DNA from 2 places in the Shewanella sp. FeAMO genome. Region 1 is predicted to be linked to the other one. Evidence: predicted binding sites of a transcription regulator. Region 1 holds the regulator's gene; the other holds the start of a gene.
The links. Region 1 encodes sigma-54, which starts transcription at its own class of promoters, with help from an activator protein. Its sites were predicted from a motif close to GTTGGCACGNNNNTNGNNT; they were not measured.
Positions count from the first base shown of each region.

Region 2: a site for sigma-54 is predicted at 3,051-3,069, ahead of ACWAU4_RS07690 (flagellar hook-length control protein FliK). Genes of this name have one in related genera too.

Region 1 is NZ_CM132201.1:4,119,276-4,124,520, forward strand. It holds gene ACWAU4_RS18515 (KpsF/GutQ family sugar-phosphate isomerase) at 1-57, shown strand, start outside; gene kdsC (3-deoxy-manno-octulosonate-8-phosphatase KdsC) at 57-608, shown strand; gene lptC (LPS export ABC transporter periplasmic protein LptC) at 605-1,165, shown strand; gene lptA (lipopolysaccharide transport periplasmic protein LptA) at 1,152-1,685, shown strand; gene lptB (LPS export ABC transporter ATP-binding protein) at 1,682-2,410, shown strand; gene ACWAU4_RS18540 (RNA polymerase factor sigma-54) at 2,506-3,969, shown strand; gene hpf (ribosome hibernation promoting factor) at 4,001-4,288, shown strand; gene ptsN (PTS IIA-like nitrogen regulatory protein PtsN) at 4,291-4,734, shown strand; gene rapZ (RNase adapter RapZ) at 4,731-5,245, shown strand, end outside.
Region 2 is NZ_CM132201.1:1,702,830-1,708,074, reverse strand. It holds gene fliM (flagellar motor switch protein FliM) at 1-836, opposite strand, end outside; gene fliL (flagellar basal body-associated protein FliL) at 863-1,387, opposite strand; gene ACWAU4_RS07690 (flagellar hook-length control protein FliK) at 1,454-2,977, opposite strand; gene fliJ (flagellar export protein FliJ) at 3,125-3,574, opposite strand; gene fliI (flagellar protein export ATPase FliI) at 3,697-5,037, opposite strand; gene fliH (flagellar assembly protein FliH) at 5,006-5,245, opposite strand, start outside.

The sequences.
Region 1 (5,245 bases):
AATGAGCCGATTGGAGCACTCAATATGCTGGATATGGTCAAGGCGGGGGTTATCTGATGAGTCATCAAGGTTTCTACGGGCCCATAAGCGAAGATAACTGGCAAAGAGCCGCCAAAATCAAACTGCTTATCTGTGATGTCGACGGTGTCTTCTCCGATGGCCGCATCTATATGAGCAACAGCGGCGAAGAGCTGAAGGCCTTCCATACCCGCGATGGCTATGGGGTGCGCTCGCTGCTGTCCTGCGGCATTCAGGTGGCGGTGATCACCGGCCGCAAGTCCCAGATAGTCGAAAACCGCATGACAGCCCTGGGGGTAGACAAGATTTATCAAGGCATAGACAACAAGCTGGAGCCCTATGAGGCGCTGCTTAAGCATTATGACCTCGAGCCTGAACAAGTGGCCTATATAGGTGACGACATTGTCGACTTGCCGGTGATGAAGCAAGTTGGGCTGGCGGTTTGCGTGGCCGATGGCCATCCTTGGGTAAGGCAACACTGCCACATGGTCACTCAGATTGCCGGCGGCCATGGGGCGCTCCGGGAGCTGGCGGATCTTATCCTGCTCAGTCAGGACAAATTTGAAAATGCCCACGGAATGAGTATATGAATAGGGTCACCCTGGCCATTATTTTGTTTTTCTCCACTGCACTTATCCTTTACTGGCAGGTGCAGAACAAGCGCAACGCTCAACAGAGTGAGGCGCCTGTGGATGTGGTTAGGCCTGACTTTGTCGCCGATGACCTGCGCTCGGTCAACTTTGATGAGCAGGGCAATGTCGCCAGTAGGGTCGCCGCGGCGCACATGGAACATTATGAAGCCAGTGAAAAGACCTTCTTCAACCAACCGGTTTATCTGGTCTATCCGGACAAGGGCGAGGCACAGTGGCGCCTGTCTGCCAACGAGGGCAGGCTCAATCGCAAGAGTAACCGAGTGGTACTTGAAAATAATGTTATCATCGACGCCATTAGCCCCAATGAACCGATCCAGAGCCTGAAAACCAGTTATGTGGAGCTGGATCTGGACACCATGATCATGACCTCAGATCGCGAGATCCTGATCGAAGGCAAAGACTTTAATATCAAGGGATCCGGCCTGTACGCCGATCTCAATGCTCAGCAAGTGAAGCTGACCAGTCAGGTGAAAGGAACCTATGAAACCAAGTAAGCTTTTTATCGGTGCCCTCTTGTGCATCACAAGCCTGTCGGCAGTGGCCATTGAAGAAGATCTGCTGCAAAAAGTAGAGATCAGCGCCGCTAATCAGTTTGCCGATATCAAAAACAAGCGTGTGGTATACGGCGGGCCTGTCACAGTCACCCAGGGCAGTTTAAAACTGCTGGCCGATGAACTCACGGCTTACACAGAAGACAAGAGTGGCGAGCGGATCCTGGTGGCCAAGGGCTCACCCGCTACCTATACCCAGAAACTGGAAGACGGCCGTCTGGCCAGTGCCAAGGCCAAAGAGATCCACTACAACATAGACAGTCGTATCATGACCCTGCTGGGCCAGGCCAAAGTAGAACAAGACGGCAGCGAAGTGACCGCAGAGAAGATAGTCTACGACATCAACAAGCAGCAGCTGGAAGCGGAAAGCAGCGGCAAAGGCCAAGACAGGGTAACCACTGTTATCCAGCCGGAAAACTATCAGGATCTCAATAAGAAAGAACAGCAGCAGGAGCCGCAATGACCAGCACCCTGACGGCACAGAATCTGGCAAAGAGTTACAAGAAACGCAACGTCGTCAAAGACGTCAGCCTGTCGGTCAATACCGGCCAAATCGTGGGGCTGCTGGGCCCCAACGGGGCAGGCAAGACCACCACCTTCTATATGGTGGTTGGGTTGGTACAGAGTGACAAGGGCCGTATCTTCATTGACGACGACGAGCTGACCCTGGATCCCATGCACCTGCGTGCCCGTAAAGGCATAGGCTACCTGCCACAGGAAGCCAGTATTTTCCGCAAGCTGTCGGTGCATGACAACATCATGGCCGTGCTGCAAACCCGCAAAGAACTCAACAGCGACGAGCGCGAGGAACAACTCGAACAGTTGCTGGAAGAATTCCATATTACCCACATACGTGACAGCCTGGGGATGTCCCTCTCCGGCGGAGAACGCCGCCGAGTGGAAATCGCCCGGGCATTGGCCGCCAATCCACAGTTCATTCTGCTGGATGAGCCGTTCGCCGGTGTGGATCCCATCTCAGTTATCGATATCAAGAAAATCATCGAACAGCTTAAGTCCCGCGGTTTGGGGGTGCTGATCACAGACCACAATGTTCGCGAAACACTCGACGTTTGTGAGCGAGCCTACATAGTCAGCCATGGGCAGTTGATCGCCGAGGGCACACCCGCTGAAATCTTGGACAACCAGCAAGTGCGCGCTGTGTACTTAGGCGAACAATTCAGGCTATAGTTAGGATCATGTCATCCGGTGGCAATTCCGGGTATTATAGTTTGTTATTATTGAATTTTTTCCTTGAAAAATAACGAGTAGGGATTAGCGGTATAATGAAAGCGTCACTCCAGCTCAAACTGGGTCAACAGTTGACCATGACACCTCAGTTGCAACAGGCTATTCGCCTGCTGCAACTGTCGTCCCTTGAGCTGCAGCAGGAAATCCAGGAAGCCTTGGAAGCCAACCCTCTGTTGGAAATGGCCGAGGACAACCAGGATGACGCTATCGACGACAACCACAAGGAAAACGACGCCGGCGAGTTGAGCGCCAAGCAGGAAGATGGTTCCACGGTAGAAACCTCAGAGGCATTGAACAATGAGTCTATGCCGGATGAATTACCTATGGATACCACCTGGGACGAAGTCTTTACCGCCGCCAGCGCCTCCGGGCCGGCCATGGGCCGTGAAGATGATATGCCCTTCCAGGGTGAAACCAGCGAAGGTCTCTATGAACATCTGGAATGGCAGAAGAACCTGACCCCGTTTTCCGATACCGACGACGCCATTGCCACCGCCATTATTGATGCCATCGACGAGCAGGGCTATCTGACCCAGAGCACAGAGGAGATCCTCGAAGCCATGGGCAACCCTGAGATTGAGCTCGATGAAGTCGAGGCAGTACTCAAGCGGATCCAGCACTTCGATCCTGTCGGCATCGCCTCCAGAGATCTGCGCGAATGCCTGCTGATCCAGTTGCAACAGTTCAACGCAGACACCCCGCATCTGGCCGACGCCCGCTTGTTGATTGACGAACATCTGGATCTCATTGCCGCCCGTGATTTCCGCACCCTGATGCGCAAGACCAAGCTCAAGGAAGATCAGCTGCGTGACGCCATCAACCTGATTCAGAGCCTCAATCCCCGCCCCGGCTTGCTGGTGCAGCCGATGGACGAGGAATATGTGATCCCTGATGTCAGTGTCTGGAAGAAAAACGGCCGCTGGGTAGTAGAACTCAACCCGGACTGTATGCCCAAACTCGGGATCAATCAGCAGTATGCGGCTATGGCTCGTAGCGCCCGCAGTCAATCAGACAGCCAGTTTATTCGAGGTCATCTTCAGGAAGCCAAATGGTTTATCAAGAGCCTGGAGAGCCGCAACGACACCCTGCTCAAGGTGGCCAACTGTATAGTGCAGTTCCAGCAGGGATTTTTTGAATATGGTGAAGAGGCCATGAAACCCATGGTGCTCAACGATATTGCCGAAGCGGTCGAGATGCATGAATCGACCATCTCCAGGGTCACCACTCAAAAGTATATGCATACCCCCAGGGGAATATTTGAATTGAAGTACTTCTTCTCCAGCCATGTCGGCACCGAAGATGGCGGAGAATGCTCTTCCACGGCGATCAGGGCTTTTATCAAGAAGCTCGTGGCAGCGGAAAACCAGAAGAAGCCTTTGAGCGACAGCAAGATGGCGCAACTTCTGGCAGAACAGGGAATCAACGTTGCAAGACGCACCATAGCCAAGTATCGCGAGGCTATGATGATACCACCGTCGAACCAGCGTAAGAGTTTATAAATCCACAGTTGGAAATTGGAGGAATCTTTCTATGCAAATCAACCTGACAGGACATCATATCGAGATCACCGACTCACTGCGTGACTACGTGGAAAGTAAGTTTTCTAAACTTGAACGCCATTTCGAACAGATCAATAATGTGCACGTTGTGCTCAATGTACAAAAACTGCAACAGATAGCCGAAGCCAAGATCCACCTCACAGGCGGCGAAGTCTATGCAACTTCTGAACATGCCGACATGTATGCCGCCATCGACGTTCTGATTGATAAATTGGATCGTCAGGTCATTAAACACAAAGAAAAGCTGACAAAACACTAACGATGGAACTGAGTACCATCCTGCGGCCGGAGTGCACTACCTGTGCCACTCCGGGCAGTAAGAAAAAGGTACTGGAGCTGATTAGCGATCTCGCTAGCGCCCAGTACCCCACCCTTTCCTCTCAAGCGATTTTTGAAAGCCTTTTGGCCCGCGAAAAGATGGGGAGCACAGGTATAGGTAATGGTATTGCGATTCCGCATGGCAGACTACCGGACATTACAGAGCCGATTGCCGTGCTGGTCAAATGCGAAGAGCCTATCGCCTTCGATGCCATAGACAACCAGCCGGTGGACATACTGTTCGCCCTCCTGGTGCCCGCAGATCAATGTCAGCAACACCTGAGTACCCTATCCGCCATGGCTGAAAAGCTCAGCGATAAGGCGATACTCAAGCAGTTGCGAAAATCCAGCGACGAAACAGAACTCTATCAGGTGATCACAGGATGAAACTCGCCATAGTCTCAGGCCGCTCCGGTTCCGGAAAATCCGTTGCCCTCAGGGTACTCGAAGACCTGGGTTACTACTGTGTGGATAATCTCCCCCTGCCCATGATTGGCAGCCTGTTGGAAAACCTCCGTGGCAGCAATGATCTGGTCGCCATCAGCATAGATGTGCGCAATATGCCGGATCAGGAAAAGGTGCTGGAACAACAGTTGGCGGCCTTGCCGGAAAACACCCAACTGACCAGCTTCTTCCTCAACGCCTCTGATAAAGTGCTTCTGAAGCGCTACAGCGAAACCCGCAGACTGCACCCCCTGTCCAAGAGCAAAGTCTCACTACAGGATGCCATCAAGCTCGAAGGCAAGCTGCTGGAACCCATGTCGAAACTGGTGGATCACTACATAGACACCTCGGCGCTGAACATCTATGAACTCAGTGACACAGTGCGGGAAATTCTGCTTGGCAGTGTCGATAAAGAGCTGGTGATCAACTTCGAGTCGTTCGGCTTTAAGCATGG
Region 2 (5,245 bases), 2.4 Mb from region 1:
ACATCACCGGCCTTGAACTCCATTACTTCCCTGAGAGTCATCTCTTTTTCAAGCAGACGTGCATCCAGCCCCACTTCGACATCCATGATCTCGTCTTTCAGCGCCTGAGACCAGCGCATATCGGTATCTTGCTTATCGCTTTGAACCCCGGCGTCCAGCAGTTCCCGGATGGGTTCAATCATAGAATAGGGCATGGTAATGTGAAAATCGCCACCGCCGCCGTCCACTTCAATATGGAAAGAGTTGACCACTACCACTTCGGTCGGGCTGACAATGTTGGCCATCGCCGGGTTAACTTCTGAATCCAGATAGTCGAATTCGACATCCATCACAGGCGCCCAGGCATCTTTGTAATCTTCAAAGATAATCTTCAGCAACAGCTGTACTATGCGCCGCTCTGTCGGGGTAAATTCCCGCCCTTCGATCTTGGCATGAAAGCGGCCATCGCCACCAAAGAAGTTATCCACCAGAATAAACACCAATCTGGCTTCCATGGTAATCAGCGCTGTCCCCTTGAGTGGACTGAAGCGCACCATATTCAAACTGGTGGGCACAAACAGAGTGTGCACATACTCACCAAACTTGAGCATTTGCACGCCGTTAATGGAGACTTCGGCTGCCCGGCGCATCATGTTGAACATGCTGATCCGCAGGTGACGGGCAAAGCGCTCGTTGACAATTTCCAGGGTCGGCATCCGGCCACGGACGATACGATCCTGTGAAGAAAAGTCATAGGATTGGGCGTCGTGTCCCGACTCCTGGGCATCCTCTTCTTCGACGTCGTCCACGCCATGAAGCAGCGCATCAATTTCGTCTTGGCTTAATAAATCACTCACGATATTGCCTTCGCCTCTTGTCCCTGTTACTGCATCACAAAGCCGGTGAACAGCACTTTCTCAACGACTTTACGGCCGGTAACCGGTTGCAGTGTGTTTTGTACATTGAGCAGCGCCAACTGTCTGAGCTCATCCTTGCCTGCCTGGCTGCTGAGCTTTTCAACATCGGCACCGCTGAAAGTGGTCAGCAGTGCATCTTCAATCAAGGGAATATGCTTCTTGAGAGTGACATCGTCATCGCTGCCACGCACCATGAGCTGTACCTTTATCTCCACCAACCTGGAACGGTTGGCCCCCGGCAGGTTGAACAGAAATGGTCTGGGCATGGCCACATAGAAGGCTTCCCTGCTGTTACTGGCCTGAGCTTCTTCGGTTACCTGCTCACCTTCGGCCGCATCGACCGCAGTGTCATCTGAACCGCCCAGGAAAAACCACAAGCCAGCACCGACCAGCAGCAACACCACCAAACCAATGCCGCCGAAGATAAAGAGTTTCTTTTTGCTTTTGGGCGCCGGCGCCTCTTGCAGCTCAAGCTCTTCTTGCTCTGCCATTCTCTACCCTTTCCCTTAATCAACCGCAATGCCCGCGGAAAAATACCATCCCTATAGGTTACCTGCTCAGGCGTAATAATCTATACCCGAGCCATAACTTGTTGTGTGATTTGTGCTTTGTGCCGTTTCTTCGGCGGAAATTTCACCATTGGCACCCTCTTGGGCAAAACCACCTCCATTGCCACCTTGCTGCTCGCCTTGCTCCCGACCACCTTGAGAGATGTGGCTATCGGCCAGGTTCATTCCCTGCTCCTGCAGCATTTCTCTCAATCTGGGCATGGCCTGTTCCAGCATATCCCGGGTTTGTGGTTGGGTGACATGGAACTGCACCTGAGTCTGATCACCATGCACCTGAACTCTGACCATCATGGCTCCAAGCTCTGGTGGGTCGAGACGAATCTCAGCCTGCTGCACACCATTACTGACCATGGTAATCAACTGCTGCCGCATCACGGGGGCAAAACGCTGCACCATATCGGCGGTTTGCAGTGATTGCTCCATCCCCTGCCTCAATGACAGTTGATATTGGGCCATCTCTCCCCTCTGTGGAGGCTGCAACCCTTGTTGATGCAGCTGTTGCTGAAACGGGCTGATATCTGTCTGGGTTGATGCCGCATCGCCCTTGAGCGCCTGATGTATGGCGTCACTCACAGGGCTTCGTACCTCGGCAGCAGTCTGAGTACCTTTCACCTCAGCCTTAAGTAAGCTGGCGAGAACATCCTTGGCCGTAGCTTTGTCACTCTTGCCGTCAGCGCCAACAGACGTTGCCGCCGCGGCCACCGCAGCCCCCAAGTTGCCGGCAGTATCTGTCTTGGCCTTCTCGGCAATTGCGCTTTGCGCCAAGATCTTGTCACTCTTTTCCTCAGCGGCATTGAGCACAGCTTCACGAACCACAGCAGCCATACCATCCTGAGTCGCCGCCTTACGCGCTGACTTATCAGCATCCGGCCAACCCATTTGTTGCTCGCCTTCCTGAGACTTGGCCTTTTCCGCTGTTGCAGCCGCCTTGTCGAGAGCCAGCAAAGGAGCATCTATAGTTTCATCCTCTGCTTTGCTATCGCCTTTGCTTGCCGCTTTCTCATCAGTATCGGCCAGTTTGGCACTGTCTTCTTCACTCTCGTCGCCTTCGTCAGCGGCAATCACCTCTGCGCCTTCCAGACTATCTGTCACTACCATGCCAAGCTCGGCACTCCCCTGCTTGAGGTTTTCCAAGAGCTTCATCTGCTCTTCGGGAGACATGGCCTTGATCTCATCTTCTTTGAGCCCGGTGAGAGCGGCAATCTGTTTCAGCAGGCTCACCTCATCCACTTCGGTGACTATGGTGCCGTCTTCAGACGGCAATTTCTTGCCCATGGCTATTTGCCCCAGAATAAGCGAGACATCGACGGCCTGCTCAGCTTGGGCACCTTCTCTGATAAGACTGCCACCGGTAAATCCCGGCTTGGCGCCTTGCGAGTCGAACGAGAACTTAGCCTGCGCCTGTTGATAAGCGGCGAAAAAAGCTTCGTTATCAGTAGATTGTAGTGCATCTGTGGCAGAAACTCCCTTGCCGCCCGCATTGCCGATCAGGATATTGGATAACTGCTGCATGCCTTCCTCCAGCACCTAGGCCCTCAATAGATAAAGATAGGCCGAGTCAGAATTAATGTCTCTGTCTCAAACAAAGCAAAATTCACGCCAATAAAAAATATAGAATGAATATTAAGGAATTGTCCGGGAATGGATGTCGGAATGGGCTCAATGGTTGAGCTTGCGACGGAAAAACTGCTGGGAAGCAAACTCATCGATGAGTTTCTGCTCCTGTTTGGCGGCTTTGGCTTCGGCCTGCAGGGCTTTTTTCTCCAACAACATCTCCACCGCCTTACGCTTTTGCTGCTTCTCCAGCCAATGTTGCTGTCTATAGGCCCGCTGCTTATCGGCCTCGGCGACCACGGCAAGTTGTTGCCCTATGGCATCATCTACCTGACGCACAAATCGATGAAACTGCTGGTAATAGGAGGCGCCAATGCTCTGCCCCTGCTGGGCATCGAGTTGCTTCATATAGTCGAGACGGTATTCCTGCAGCGCCTGCAGCTGAGATTTACGCCTCTGGCATTCCATTTGTGCGGCTTTAAGCTGCAGCGCCGCCTGCTCTTCGGCTTCGACCGCCAGTTTCAACACTGTGTGCAAAGGATCGGATTTAGCCATCTGTAGTATTATTCCTTAAAATTGCCTGCCTTACGGGCCTTAACCCGGCGCTCTATTGAGATCAGGCTCCCCTATGGTCACTGCATTTTTGTCGAGCACGCAAACTCCCGCACTGAATGGCATTACACCTTACATTGGGCAGCAAGCTGCCCCAACATTTGCTGGCAATCGCTGAAACTAATGGCATCGCGCATCCCCTGCCGCAAAAAGGCGTTCATGGCGGGTTGCAGGCGTATGGCGTTGTCGATACGCGGATCCGAGCCTTGGGAATAGGCACCAATGGAGATCAGATCCCGGTTTTGCTGGTAGAGCGAATAAACCTGCTTGACGCGCCGCATCGCTTCCAGGTGCGCCTCGCTTATCACCATGGGTGCCACCCGACTGATGGAAGCTTCAATGTCTATCGCCGGATAATGCCCTGAGTCGGCCAAGGCCCGTGACAACACTATGTGACCGTCCAAAATGGCCCGCGAGGCATCGGCAATGGGATCTTGCTGATCGTCCCCTTCGGTAAGCACAGTATAGAAGGCAGTGATCGAGCCCTGCCCTTCACCACCATTACCGGCGCGCTCCACCAAACGGGGCAACTTGGCAAATACTGAAGGCGGATACCCCTTGGTTGCCGGCGGCTCACCGACCGCCAGGGCGATTTCCCGCTGCGCCTGGGCGTAACGGGTCAGGCTATCCATCAACAGCAGGACGTCATAGCCGAGATCGCGAAAATACTCGGCTATCCGAGTCGAGGTTTCGCAGGCACGAAGGCGCATCAAGGGGGAGGTATCGGCCGGGGCGGCTATGACCACAGAGCGGGCCCGCCCCTCGGCGCCCAGGATCTCTTCGATAAACTCTTTCACCTCCCGGCCACGCTCCCCCACCAGGCCAACCACAATAATGTCGGCCGTGGTGCCGCGGGTCATCATGCCAAGGAGCACACTCTTACCCACGCCGGAGCCGGCAAAGAGCCCCATACGTTGGCCCTTGCCCACGGTAAGCATGGCGTTGATGGCTCTGACGCCTACATCGAGCGGTTCGGTAATCGCCCGTCTGGCCAAGGGATTGATTGCCGGGCTATGGCGCGAGGCTTGTTCGTCTGTGTGCAGGGCGCCCATACCATCGAGCGGCTGGCCGTTACCGTCCAGCACCCGACCAAGGAGACTCAAACCGACGCTGAGCCCGGTTTGTTCACCGAGCGGCATCACCTTGGCGCCGGGCAGCACGCCCCTGAGTTCTTCCACCGGCATCAGATACAATAGCTCATCGTCAAAACCTATCACCTCGGCAATAAGCTTACCCGCCATGGTATCTATGGCACAGAGACTGCCGACCGGCGCCCGGCAACCACTGGCTTCCAGCGTCAGGCCAACCACCCGCACCAACTGGCCACTGGCAACCGCTTGAAACGGCGCCTGCTTTTCGGCCAAGTGTTTGAGTTCACTCAGCAGTTGGCTTCGGCGCTGCTGCATCATGAGTGTCTCCTTCGATGGGCTGTTCGCCCTCTTGGCTTGCGGTCTCGGCCTTGTCGCTCATAGCGGCTGTTTGTTCATCTGCAAGCGTTTGCTCCTGCTCGCTGTCCTGTGGCGGCGGGCTTGGCCTATCGTCTATTGCGGCCTGCTGCTGGGCGGCCTTTTTCGCCAACATGGATTGTTCGGCTTCAAGATTGGCAAACACCCC